4 regions of the Paenibacillus sp. F4 genome follow, and region 4 is predicted to be linked to each of the others. Evidence: riboswitches for the same ligand, from Rfam matches in the RefSeq annotation. Region 4 holds a riboswitch; each other region holds the start of a gene.

Region 1 (3,136 bases), on a different contig from region 4:
TGCCAGCTCCGTTTTCACCGACCACGCCAATCCAGTCGCCAGGCTTCACCTGCGCATGCTCCACATAAATCACTGAACTTAAACTGCGGAGGCCGCTAAAATGTTCCAGCTCCAGCAAATCAGTCCCCGCACCATTCTGTTGCGTCACTGATTCACTCCAACGTGGCGAAGACGATTCATTCCATACTCCCGGGTACCACACGCCGTACTCGGACAATGCCTGCCGATGCATATGAAATACTTCTTCCGCCCTTCCATCCGCAATGATCTCCCCTTGAGCAGAAAGCACCACAATCCGGTCCACATCATGGACAATTTCATTAATTTTATGCTCTACGATCACCAGTGTCTGGTCTACCGAAATGTTGCGAATGGTATCCCATACCTGTGTAGTGCCTTCCTCGTCCAACAAAGCCGTGGGCTCATCCAGAAAAAGCACTTCTGGCTCCATAGCCAGCACAGACGCAATCGCCAGCCGCTGCTTCATTCCCTGTGACATGTTGCCAATGGGCATGTGTATATCATCCGTCGATAGACCAACCTGTATCAGCAGCTCGCGAATACGGGATTGCATCTGCTCCTGGGGAACCTGATTATTTTCCAACACAAAAGCCAGTTCCTCGTCTGCATATGACATACAGAACTGCGTATCAGGATCTTGAAATACAATACCTGAGACACTTGGAATTACAGCAGCATCGTATTTCATGGGCACTTCTATCGTGCGTGGAATCACACCGCTTAACACTTGGAGTAGCGTTGATTTACCGCATCCACTCGGTCCCAGCAGCAGCAGCTTTTCCCCCTTGCGGACAGACAAAGACATATTGTGAAAAAGCAGCTCCTGCTCACCGGGGAATTTCAACCGTAGACGGGTGATCGAAGCCACCACATCTTCGGTTGCCCGGCTCATCAATCCAGCCCCTTATAATCTTGTTCCGTTGCAGGTCTCAAACTTCGTGTAACTCCGGTTACCTCCAATGCCTTAGCCAGATAGAACGCGAATACCCCGGCAATCACAATACTGCCAATCATCCGAAATCCAATATACAAAACATAGTTCCAGGTCGATAGCTGATCAATATACCCGTAGCTGAAGTCTAAAATCAGAGAAGTGACAGCCGCCCCGGCCGCAGCTAGCGAAGCAACCCCCAGGTTTGCGTTCCGATACAGAAAAGCCGCAAAAAACAGCTCCGCTCCCAAGCCTTGCAGCAGGCCATAGTACAAGGTGGACATCCCCCATTCGCTTCCCAAAAAAGCGCTGACCGTTGCCGCTGCCACCTCTGCCAAAATCGCAACACCCGGCTTGCGAATGATGAGATAAGCAAACGTGCCTGCCATAAACCACATGCCATACATCAGTTGCTCTGCGTGTAGACCAAATGGTTTCATCAAATCATAGGCAGGTCCCCATATTTTGTAGACCAACCCGAACACAACAGATATCACAATCGTGACCAAAATATCAGTCAGCTTCAACCCTTTGGACGCTCTTACAGCAGTATTCATTATTGCGTGCTCCCCTTTTTCCTTATAATTGGCCTCTTGGCCATAAAAAAAGCTTGTCTGGAGCTGAATCTCCAGGCAAGCTTTATGCGCAGTAAAAGGTGAAGCACCATACAAAACATCATTCGTCGATATGCCTTATATAACCAGTAGTCTAAGCTACTACACTGATACCAAGCCAAAGTCAGGGTCAAGGTAAAATGCTAGGACATACATTGAATCTATCGACAACCGCAAAACAAGCGGCATTCCTGTATAGTGTTCTAAGTTTCTCTACGCTGGCATTACCCAGATCAGATTTCACGGTCAGTGGCAAGGGCCACCCTCTCAGCCTGACTTTCTCAAGCTCCCGACAATGCTTTTTAATTCACTATAATATATACCTTATCTATGGCTTTGACAATCCTATAATCCGAAGAAACGTTTGGCCGTCTCCGTCGTCGCGATTTCGATCTCCATCATGCTTCGGCCTGTACATTCGGCAACCGTAGCAGCAATGTGAGCGAGATAAATCGGCTCATTACGCCCTTCTTTCGGCTTCACGGGCAGATTACGCGGGGTCAAAAATGGAGCATCCGTTTCAATCATCAGGCGGTCCAAAGGAATATCCCTGACCAGTTCACGCAGATGCTTGCCGCGCCGTTCGTCGCAAATCCAGCCGGTAATACCGATATACAGTCCCATTTCTACATACGTATTCAATTCCTGTGCAGTGCCGGTAAAACAATGCACCACCGCTTTATCGACAAGCCCTTGATGCTCCCGTAGCATAGCGACAAAATCCTCATGCGCATCTCGTTCATGCAGAAATAACGGCATATTCAGCTCACCCGCCAGTTGGATTTGCTCGCCAAACCATCGGCGCTGCACATCACGTGGCGAAAAATCACGGTTATAGTCCAATCCGCATTCCCCTATGGATACGACCTGCGGCTGACCCGCCAACTGGCGGAGCTGCTGAATCGTGTTTGCGCTGCAGTCTTTGGCATCATGGGGATGCACGCCAGCTGTCGCATACAGCTTGCCCGGATAACGTGCCGCATACTGAGAAGCCTCCCGACTGCTGCGGACACTGGTCCCGGTAATAATCAGCGGTGAAATCCCTACAGCCGCAGCTCTCTCTACCACCTGTTCCCGATCCGCATGAAACGAACGGTGCATCAAGTTCACGCCAATATCAATTAACGGTGTACCCCTTTCCATCTCAATCCCTCCTTCGCAAACTACAATCTCGGATCAATCGGCTCTGATTCCAGAGATAGCGCGGCAAGGACGCATTCATGAATACGATCTACCGTATCCTTGCGGACAAAACGTTCCACGCCTTCCATACCAAGCGCTCCTTCCATCAGGGCATGACGCTCCTTTTTGTTCGTTCGACGCTGCTTCAGACGCTTTAAATTCTCAGGGGCAAGATAATCCATACCGTAAATGATGTGCAAATACTTCCGGCCTCTCACCTTGATTGCAGGCTGAATCATCTTGTCCCGATTTTTCATCAAAAAGCATTCTGGCTTGATCACAATCCCCTCATGACCATCCTCTGTCATCTCGTTCCACCAGCGAATGACCTCTTCCTCGCTTGCTTCGTCCGTGATCACGCGATACTCTGTCTCCATAAACAGGGAGG
Region 2 (3,136 bases), on a different contig from region 4:
CGCTCGGGATCAAGCGACAGATTGAACTGGTCCCGCCAGCGGAACTCAAAGCGTGCCTTGGACAAAGCATCATCCCGCTGCTGCGCCCGTGGATGACCCTTCGCCAGATCGGCAGCATGTGCCGCAATTTTGTAGGTAATGACACCCTCGCGGACATCATCCTTATTGGGCAGACCCAAATGCTCCTTAGGCGTAACATAGCACAGCATGGACGTCCCGAACCAACCGATCATCGCCGCCCCGATGGCTGAAGTAATATGATCATATCCGGGGGCAATATCCGTCGTGAGCGGTCCCAAGGTATAGAAAGGAGCTTCCTTACAAATCTCCATTTGTAAATCCACATTCTCTTTGATTTTATGCATAGGGACATGTCCTGGCCCTTCAATCATGACCTGAACATCATGCTTCCATGCGATTTGCGTTAGCTCGCCCAACGTTTCCAGCTCTGCAAACTGTGCTTCATCATTCGCATCATAGATACTACCTGGACGTAGACCATCCCCGAGAGAAAAGGCCACATCATAGGATTTCATAATTTCGCAGATTTCTTCAAAATGTGTATACAAAAAATTCTCCTGATGGTGCGCAAGGCACCAGGCTGCCATGATCGACCCGCCACGGGACACAATTCCCGTCATTCTATTCGCCGTCATCGGTATATACCGCAGCAATACACCCGCATGAATTGTAAAATAGTCCACTCCCTGCTCCGCCTGCTCAATCAGCGTATCGCGATACAGCTCCCACGTCAGCGCTTCTGCTTCACCGTTCACCTTTTCAAGTGCTTGATACAGCGGCACAGTCCCAATCGGTACAGGAGAATTCCGAATGATCCATTCACGTGTGGTATGGATATTACGGCCTGTGGACAGGTCCATAACCGTATCCGAGCCCCAACGCACAGCCCAAGTCATTTTCTCCACTTCCTCCTCGATGGAGGAGGTAACCGCAGAATTACCAATGTTCGCATTGATCTTCACGTGAAAATGACGCCCAATGACCATTGGCTCACTTTCCGGGTGATTGATATTCGAAGGCAAAATGGCTCGTCCAGCCGCCAACTCCTGCCGTACAAACTCAGGCTCCACCCCTTCGCGGATCGCCGCAAATTCCATTTCGGGCGTAATGATCCCTTGCCGCGCATAATGCATTTGTGTCACTGTACGACCTTGCGAAGCACGAAGCGGACGGTTGGTCACGCCGGGAAATTCAACTGTCTCCCGTTTCGAGCCAGGTTTCAGTCCATTGTCCTCCGGCTTGACGGTGCGTCCCTCGTAAGCCTCCACATCGCCCCGTTCCAGTGCCCAAGCTCGCCGTAATGGAGGCAGGCCCTGACGGATATCGACCTGATAGGCTTCGTCGGTCATGGGACCGCTCGTATCGTACACACGCAATGGCTCATGATGCTCCGTGCCCTGCGGCGTATGTGTAGGATGAAGAGCAATTTCGCGCTCTGGCACGGCAATATCCGGCCGCGAGCCTTGAATATATACCTTACGGCTTCCCGGAAAGGGTTTTACCCCACTGGCTTGCTCCCCGTTTGTCTTCTCTACCTCAACTTCTTTTGTTCCTTCTACTTCTGTCGGCTTCATTGTCCATTCCTCCCGTTTCGATGAAATGACACACCGATCCGGAACCATTCCCAGGGTGGCGCTGATCTATGCAAAAAAGCCGGTTCCCCAGGGAACCGGCTAATCTAACGAGGCAGCTATCCAGACAGTACGCATGTGGAATAATCCTATTCCAATGCGTCACCGTAGACAGCAGCCGCGTATACATTTCAATGGCCGATTACTTCCCTACGCTGGTATGATCCAGATCAGGTGCAAAGGGTCCGGAATCTTGCACGATTCCATCTCAGCCCGGCATTACAGGCTCCCCCAGTAACTGTGATACTTCTATTCACATGAGGCGGATATAACAGACATCCCGCCTTCCTTACCAGACTACTTTAAATTTATGGCTTTGGCAACCCTTTTAGGTTCCCTTTACCAAGGAGACGTTCCCCATCAAATCACTCTGCTTGCTTCAACTGTGTTCATTCTTGTTACGGAAGCATAAGCCCCATTTCCTTCGCCGCTTCGATCAAAATCGGAGCAAAGTCATGTAGCGTCTCGGGTGCAAGTCGACTGACCGGGCCAGATACAGATAAAGCCGCAGTGACCTGTCCCTTCCGGTTCACAATTGGCGCTGCCACAGCAGCAGCCCCTGGCTCCCGTTCTTCATAGCTGGTCGCATAGCCCTTCTCGCGAATGTCCTGTAGCTGGGCTTTATAGACCTCCGGGTCTACCGAGAGCGGCCATTCATCCCCGCTTAGCAGGGCTTCCAGCTCCTGCGGCGGCATAAAGGCCGCCAGCACCTTGCTGGAGGCCCCTACAGCCAGCGGCATACGCGCACCTACAGGCGCGACCCTGCGGATCGCCTGATTGCTCTGCACGGCTTGTATGCGAATACGCATACTGCCGTCCCGTAAGTACAAGCTGACCGTCTCCCCCAGACGGTCACGTAGTCCTTCCATTGCAGGCTGTAACAGCACTGCCGGCTCGTCACTTTGGGACAAATGCGTGGATAGCTCCCAAATGCGGAAGCCAAGTCGATATTTTTCCGTTTCGGCATTCCGAACGACAAAGCCCCGATCCTCCAACGTAGTCAGCAGCCGATGAACCGTGCTTTTATGTAGACCAATTTTGGAGGCAATCTCCGTCAGGCCAAGATCCGAATTTGCAGTAAAACACAGCAGTATATCAAGTGCACGCTCTACAGCGCGAACGGTTAATTTACGGTCTTCCATCTTGAACCGCTCCTCTTGTATCCATATTCGTTTCACACTATGAAACATGGTTACATAAATTATATAGAATAGTCGCGGCTACTGTAAACCGATGTTTTTGTGACAACCATATTACAGAACGAGAACAAACATCGACAATTCTTTGCATCATTTTTACTTTTCCGGTTCAGGCGTTGACTTTGGATAATCCCCATCATACGATAATAGGTATCTATACGGATCTACACTACTATTTTCAAGTGGAATTATACCTAAATTCTATGAAACGAAGATCAATTTTATATAAGGAGGCTCTTACATGATTTCGACATCCCAGCGCAACGCTCAGCTACAGACCGCTGT
Region 3 (3,136 bases), on a different contig from region 4:
GTAATGACAACCATCGTATTGAGCGTTCGAGCAGCCCGAATTGCCAGATCGACATGGCCGCTGTCAGCACTGTCACCGGCATCTACGCCTTTAATCTCACGCGCTTCTCGAACAAGATGTGCGACTTCGGCTGCATTGCCCCGCACCAATGAGATTTTGACTTCACTCAGGATTCGCAGTGCCGATTCAGTTCTAAAGCTCGTTGCTCCCGCACCGACCGGATCTAGCAGCACCGGAACACCGTGTGCATTCGCCGATTGTCCAGCAATGATCATGGCATCCACCAGTTCGCGGTTCAGTGTACCGATGTTTAACACGACGGCGCCTGCTATTTTTGCCATATCTGCTACTTCCTCGGGTGCATAGGCCATCACCGGGGAGGCGCCCAATGCATACAGACCGTTGGCCGTAAAGTTGGTGACTACCACATTGGTCATATTGTGAACGAGGGGTTTGCTGTTTTGTACCTTCGTCAGGAGATCCGAATAACTTTTTTTCCATGTACTCATAATGATTATCCTCTCTATAGTTGGTGGTTCAACAGGGCATTAAACGTACTTCACACATCGAATCGCCAGGCTGACTATTCCAAGACCGCTGCCTGCATCTGGACCGGCCATTCTTCCTGCTTATAAGCCATGTCCCAGAACTTATATTCCAGCTGGCAGCTCAGTATAAAATGCTCAATCATCCGCTCCCGCTCAGCAGCCGTTGCGTCTTCCGCCCAAGCATCTACACGTTCTCGGAACTTGAGTGTTGTATCATCAAGCTGGTCTCCATAGAAGCCAATCCATTCATAGAACGGATGAGACTCATCCGGCTTTACTTCATCCAGCAGCCTGCGACCAATCTCGGCATACGTCCACATACATGGCAGCAGCACAGCCAAGATCTCGCCCAGGCTACCCTCATGCGCAACCGTCAGCATGTGACGGATATAGTGATGAGCCGACGGAGCGAGCGGATATCCCTGCAACTCTTCATAGGTCACCCCTGCGACAGCACAGAAATTTTGATGCGGATGAACCTCGCTGTGGAGAATAAAAGAGATTTGTTCATTTAATACAGCCATATCCTCCCGATTCGTGCATTTGGAGATTGCGATGCCGTATATCCGCATGTAGGCGTTCAAATATTCAAAGTCCTGTTTTACATAGTGAATCAGCTGTCCCCTTGTCAAACTTCCTTCAGCAATACCTCTCACAAAGGGGTGCTCAAAAATCGCTTGAAAAATGCCGTCCGCCTGCCGACGGAGTTCTTCTGTAAAACTCAATTTCCCCACCTCCATCTAATTGAAGAGCAAGAAGTCCTGTAAGAAAACAATTCCGGAAAACGCTAAAAAGCCGCCCCGGAAAAATGGGAGCGGCTTCAACAATAGGTCCAATTCGCAAAAAAAGCGTTTGAAACCTTATATACGAAGGCTCCACTTTCCTACGCTAGTACGAACTAGATCAGGTTCAAAGGGTCCAAGATACGTTCTTGTCTCAGCCATAGCGGCTCCCCTAGTGGACTTCTATTCTTTTGACTATTACTGTACATACGTTCATACGCTATGTCAAACATAGTGTGCAAAATATGAAATTTCCTCTAGTTAGGTGTTTTGGGCTTAGTGAGGGTGATGAATTACATTTTCCACTGCTTTGACCTTGGCATATTCCGGTTTCCACATTGCATCTCGTATAGCTTGTTCCACATCTGAAATGTGCGCCTGGGCTACCTGATCCTGTATCGCGGCTTTTGCAACCGCAATCGCAACAGCGTACGAAACTTCGCGTAATTTTCGGATATGAGGGAGTAGCGCACCGCCAGGCGTATTCGAATCTACACCATTGGCAACAGCAACTGCTGCCGCTGTAAACATCGCAGGGGTAATCCTTTTGGCTTTAACCACAATCGCACCCAGACCCAGTCCCGGAAAAACAAAGGCATTGTTCGCCTGTCCAATCTCAAATTTCGTACCGTTATAGGTGACGGGCTCAAAAGGACTTCCGGTTGCAATCAGTGCTTTGCCATCGGTCCACCGGATTAAATCCTCGGGTACTGCTTCTGCAAGGTTTGTAGGATTGGACATGGGCATAATGATCGGGCGTTCTACATGTTTCGCCATCTCCTTGATGATCTCTTCAGAAAAGGCACCTGCTACACCGGAAGTTCCAATCAATATCGTAGGCTTCACCTGACGAATGACCTCTAGCAGTGGTATTTTGCCGTCACCCGACCGGGTCCATGAGCTGACTTCATCCTTTTTGCGCACATATGGTTTCTGATACTCCAATACGTCTTCCATATCTTCCATTAACAGCCCGCGATAATCAAAGGCCCAAAAGGACTTGAAGGAATCTTCTGCGGAAAGGCCGTCCTCGATCATAGCACCCCGAATTTGATCAGCATTACCGATTCCTGCAGCCCCTGGGCCGAAAACAAGTATTTTTTGTTCACGCAGCGGGGTCTTGGTGACACCCACCGCCGAAAGAATCGCAGCCAGGGTCACCGCTCCTGTACCTTGTATATCATCGTTGAAGGTGAGTATGCTTTGACCGTATTTATCTATAATATGGCGCGCATTTACGCTACCCACATCTTCCCAATGTAAAAGCGCCTTCGGGAATTGCGCTAACGTTTTGCTGATAAAAGTATCAATAAACTGGTTATAGGCTTCTCCGCGAACCCGTTTATGGCGGTTTCCGATGTACAGTGGATCATTCAGCAACTTTTCATTATTTGTGCCTACATCCAGTACAATTGGCAGCACCCGCCCGGGATGAATGCCTGCCGCAGCCGTATACACTGCAAGCTTGCCGATAGCGATGTTAATCCCCCCGACGCCCCAGTCACCAATCCCCAAAATACTTTCGGAATCTGTCACGACGATCAGATCTACATCATGGCCGCTCAAACCAGAATTATGGAATGCTTGTCCAATACCGTTCGGGTTATCTATCGACAAATATACGCCTCCAGGGCGGTTGTACTCGTGACTATATTCTTGAATCGCGGTTCCTACGGTCGGCGTGTAGACTACGGGCAGCATTTCACTCAAATGATCGGTTAGCAGCCGGTAGTAGAGTACGACGTTTCGGTTGTGAAGGTCGTTGAGAGAAGCATTTTTACGCAACATGGTGGGTTGTGCCAGAAA
Region 4 (3,136 bases):
GGCCGCTAAAAAGAAGAGGACCGCCACAAGGGGCGGCCATACGCTTTTCCACCAGGATGCGTTCTTGCCTTTCGGATTCATGGGCGATATTTCTCAGTCAGCTTGTTCATGCTGATGCCCTGTGGGTTATGTGCGATTTTGATCTGTGAAATGACGCTGGGACTACCCGCTTCCGTCAAAGCCTCGTGCATTTCTTTAACCACTTTCAGCAACTCGTCGAGCTCGCCCTCCATGGTCGTATCCAATGGATTCACCTGATGTTTGACGCCGGAGCGCTGAATGACCTCAATCGCCTTATCTACATACGGGTAAGAGTCCTCGTTATTAGGAGTTTTAGGGATTACTTGAATACTGAGCAGTGTGTTAGCCATGGAAATTCACCTGTCCTTTATTGTGGAGTTGTTTTGAGAAAATAGGGTGGTTTAAGGCGGGGAGACCGCTTCGCGTTTCATTTGATCTTACGATCGCTGTTGCCGTGGGATTCTTTGAATGAATTTCAAAGGTAAGAATCCCACGGCAAAGGCGAACGCTGCGCTTCTCCAGATTCAAATGAACCGCTCCGCTGCCAACCGCCTTAAAAGCACCTTATTTTTAAAGCTAGGTTGTACGGTATTTTTACACACAAGCGCATCTGTTTTTGCGCTTTAGATAACTATGACTAAAGAATAACCAAGTGGAACGAGAACGAAGTGGGCGGAATGGTGCTGTACAAGTGTTAGCGTTCGCCTTTGTACCCAGATTTCAACCTCTGGATATTCATAAAAGAAATCTGGGTACAACAGCGATGGGAAGCACCATCCGACTGCGTAGTGGCGCTTCGTTCACTTCTCTAGTTCAGTCTTATTTAACGTTTTAACAAATGATCAGCGCTTGGGCAAGAAGTCGTTTGTGAAGGCTTTATCTACTTCCAAAGGCTTGCTGAGCAGCTTGCGTTCGTACATCCAGTCCGAATAGTTTTGCCATACCTCCGCTTTTTGCACGCCCCATTGCGCGGCATCGTCCTGATAACGTGGGCTTAGCCATTTTTGGCTGGCGAGCACCAGTTTTTTATCCAGTTCCGGTACAGCTTTGCTTAAAATGTCCGCGGCTTCTTCCGGATGGGCGATAGTGTATTCATAGCCTTGTGCGGTAGCATCCATGAACGCTTTGACCAGCTCGGGATCATTTTTTATCGTCTGTTCATTGCTCACAATTACAGGTGTATAGTAATCGAGGCTTTTGGAATAATCTTTTACATACAGCATATCCAATGGCTCACCTCGAAGCTGGGCCTCGATTCCAGTCCATGCGTAGAAAATCCAGGCAAAGTCGATATCCCGCTTCACGGCTGTAAAATAGTCTGCATTGCCCATGTTGACGATCTTCACTTTGCTCACATCGCCTTTGTCTGAATCCATGATGGATTTCATGACCGCTTCTTCTACGGGAGAGCCCCAACCGCCGTATTTTTTACCTTCAAAATCTTTTGGGCTCTTAATTCCACGATCTACCGGGGCTGCGAAGCCTGAGGTATTATGCTGAATCACCGCAGCGATGGATACAAGCGGCACGCCTTGCGTACGAGCCTGTGTGACGCCTTCTTGATAGCTGATACCAAAAGGTGCAGCATTAGAGGCAACCATTTGATCAGCTCCGCCTGAACCAGGTTGAATAATTTGGACATTCAAACCCGCCTTTTCGTAAAATCCTTTGTCCTTGGCAACATAGAGTCCCGTATGATTCGTATTGGGTGTCCAGTCGAGCACGACTTTAACATCTTTGAGCTCCTTTGCCGGAGTAGACGTTTCAGTGTCGGTAGCGGGAGCCGCTTTTTGGGATGTGGAGGGACTTCCACCGCAAGCGGTCAGGGTCAGGGCCATGAGCCACAGACTGATCAGTCCCAGGCTTAACATTTTCATGCGCTTCATCGTTGTGTTCTCTCCTTTAATTACCCGTTATCCGTCCAATCAGACAGCTTAAGTTCCCCATTTTCATAAAAATAACATCTGCCGGACGCGATCTTTCCAACAACTTAATCTTCAACAAAAAAAGCGCCCCGAGGTTCCGGGACGCTTGCGCTTGTATATACCAAAGTAAGGGATGGTCCTATGTAAGAAAGGCACATCTTGCTTAAGCATTCCTACGCTGGCATTACCCAGATCAGGTTGTAAGGGTCAGTGTCTTGGGACACACTCTCAGCCGGCCGATTCCAGCACCCCTGGCATTGTATGGTTTAATGGGTTCATTTATTCGGGTTTACTACGACGATTATATGCCTTGAATGCGGGTCTGTCCAGCATGGAGGAAGAGATGACGGTTCATTTGCCGAACGACAGGGTACACTTTTACTGTGAGCTTTGATCTGAAAATGAGCATGAATCAATCCGATTCGATCGGGTCATGTTATTTTCAGAACAGCTGCGTAGGTATATTCAGATGGGCTGGTGCCCAATGGCATGGCCGTAGAGGATTCTAATTCGTGAAAAGGAGTTGTTGTACTGTGGGTAAAACGGAAACATTGGATCGTAGCCAACTAGAACAAGCCATTGTGAAGGCTTTGGATAACAACAAATTTTGCTCGTTAGGTACGGTAGAGGGTGGCAAACCGAAAGTACGCTATATGGCCCTTTTTAACGATGGAATGAACATTCATCTGGCGACAGATCGCAAAACGCATAAAGTGGATGAGCTAAAGGACAATCCGAATGCTTATCTGCTGCTGGGTTATGAAGTTGGCGGTACGAAGGAAGTCGTAGAAGTGGAGGCTACTGTCCAGATTACAGCTGATGAGGGGCTGCGCAAACAAGTGTGGAACGATTCCTTGAAGGAATGGTTTTCTGGACCGGATGATCCCGATTATGTCATTCTGGACGTGAATCCGACTCGCATTGAGTATGTGGGTCAGCAAACTGAGCGTCAAGTGTGGAATAAATAATGAGAATATAAATGGATAAACCAGTGAATCTCCGAGTTTTTTAGGAGGTTTGCTGGTTTTTTATTTTTGAGAAAATTAATTATTTTTTCATAAATAATTTAAGTAAATGACTACTCTTTTGTCTGGCGTTGGATTAAAATAGAAATGGTGGGTTCAAGGCTTACATATATGTGCAAAAGTATGTATATGAGTCATACACCTTAATGAGGAGGGGTATATTTT

The links. Region 4 has a riboswitch for thiamine pyrophosphate ahead of C1T21_RS00295 (ABC transporter substrate-binding protein). Riboswitches for the same ligand answer to the same signal wherever they lie in the genome.
Region 1: linked by a shared signal. The riboswitch ahead of C1T21_RS22290 (ECF transporter S component) and the one ahead of C1T21_RS00295 (ABC transporter substrate-binding protein) in region 4 are both predicted to bind thiamine pyrophosphate.
Region 2: linked by a shared signal. The riboswitch ahead of thiC (phosphomethylpyrimidine synthase ThiC) and the one ahead of C1T21_RS00295 (ABC transporter substrate-binding protein) in region 4 are both predicted to bind thiamine pyrophosphate.
Region 3: linked by a shared signal. The riboswitch ahead of tenA (thiaminase II) and the one ahead of C1T21_RS00295 (ABC transporter substrate-binding protein) in region 4 are both predicted to bind thiamine pyrophosphate.

The regions. Positions count from the first base shown of each region.
Region 1 covers NZ_POVS01000019.1:76,238-79,373, forward strand. Annotated here, with positions in the region: gene C1T21_RS22285 (ABC transporter ATP-binding protein) at 1-913, opposite strand, end outside; gene C1T21_RS22290 (ECF transporter S component) at 913-1,509, opposite strand; TPP riboswitch at 1,760-1,869, opposite strand; gene C1T21_RS22295 (TatD family hydrolase) at 1,912-2,709, opposite strand; gene C1T21_RS22300 (polynucleotide kinase-phosphatase) at 2,730-3,136, opposite strand, start outside.
Region 2 covers NZ_POVS01000004.1:299,355-302,490, reverse strand. Annotated here, with positions in the region: gene thiC (phosphomethylpyrimidine synthase ThiC) at 1-1,595, opposite strand, end outside; TPP riboswitch at 1,783-1,895, opposite strand; gene C1T21_RS02055 (IclR family transcriptional regulator) at 2,051-2,794, opposite strand; gene C1T21_RS02050 (alpha/beta hydrolase) at 3,093-3,136, shown strand, end outside.
Region 3 covers NZ_POVS01000020.1:264,692-267,827, forward strand. Annotated here, with positions in the region: gene thiM (hydroxyethylthiazole kinase) at 1-509, opposite strand, end outside; gene tenA (thiaminase II) at 584-1,273, opposite strand; TPP riboswitch at 1,412-1,514, opposite strand; gene C1T21_RS24635 (NAD-dependent malic enzyme) at 1,607-3,136, opposite strand, start outside.
Region 4 covers NZ_POVS01000003.1:64,571-67,706, forward strand. Annotated here, with positions in the region: gene C1T21_RS00285 (ABC transporter permease) at 1-81, opposite strand, end outside; gene C1T21_RS00290 (MTH1187 family thiamine-binding protein) at 78-371, opposite strand; gene C1T21_RS26975 (hypothetical protein) at 674-856, shown strand; gene C1T21_RS00295 (ABC transporter substrate-binding protein) at 864-1,907, opposite strand; TPP riboswitch at 2,100-2,209, opposite strand; gene C1T21_RS00300 (pyridoxamine 5'-phosphate oxidase family protein) at 2,480-2,914, shown strand; gene C1T21_RS00305 (bifunctional 2',3'-cyclic-nucleotide 2'-phosphodiesterase/3'-nucleotidase) at 3,135-3,136, shown strand, end outside.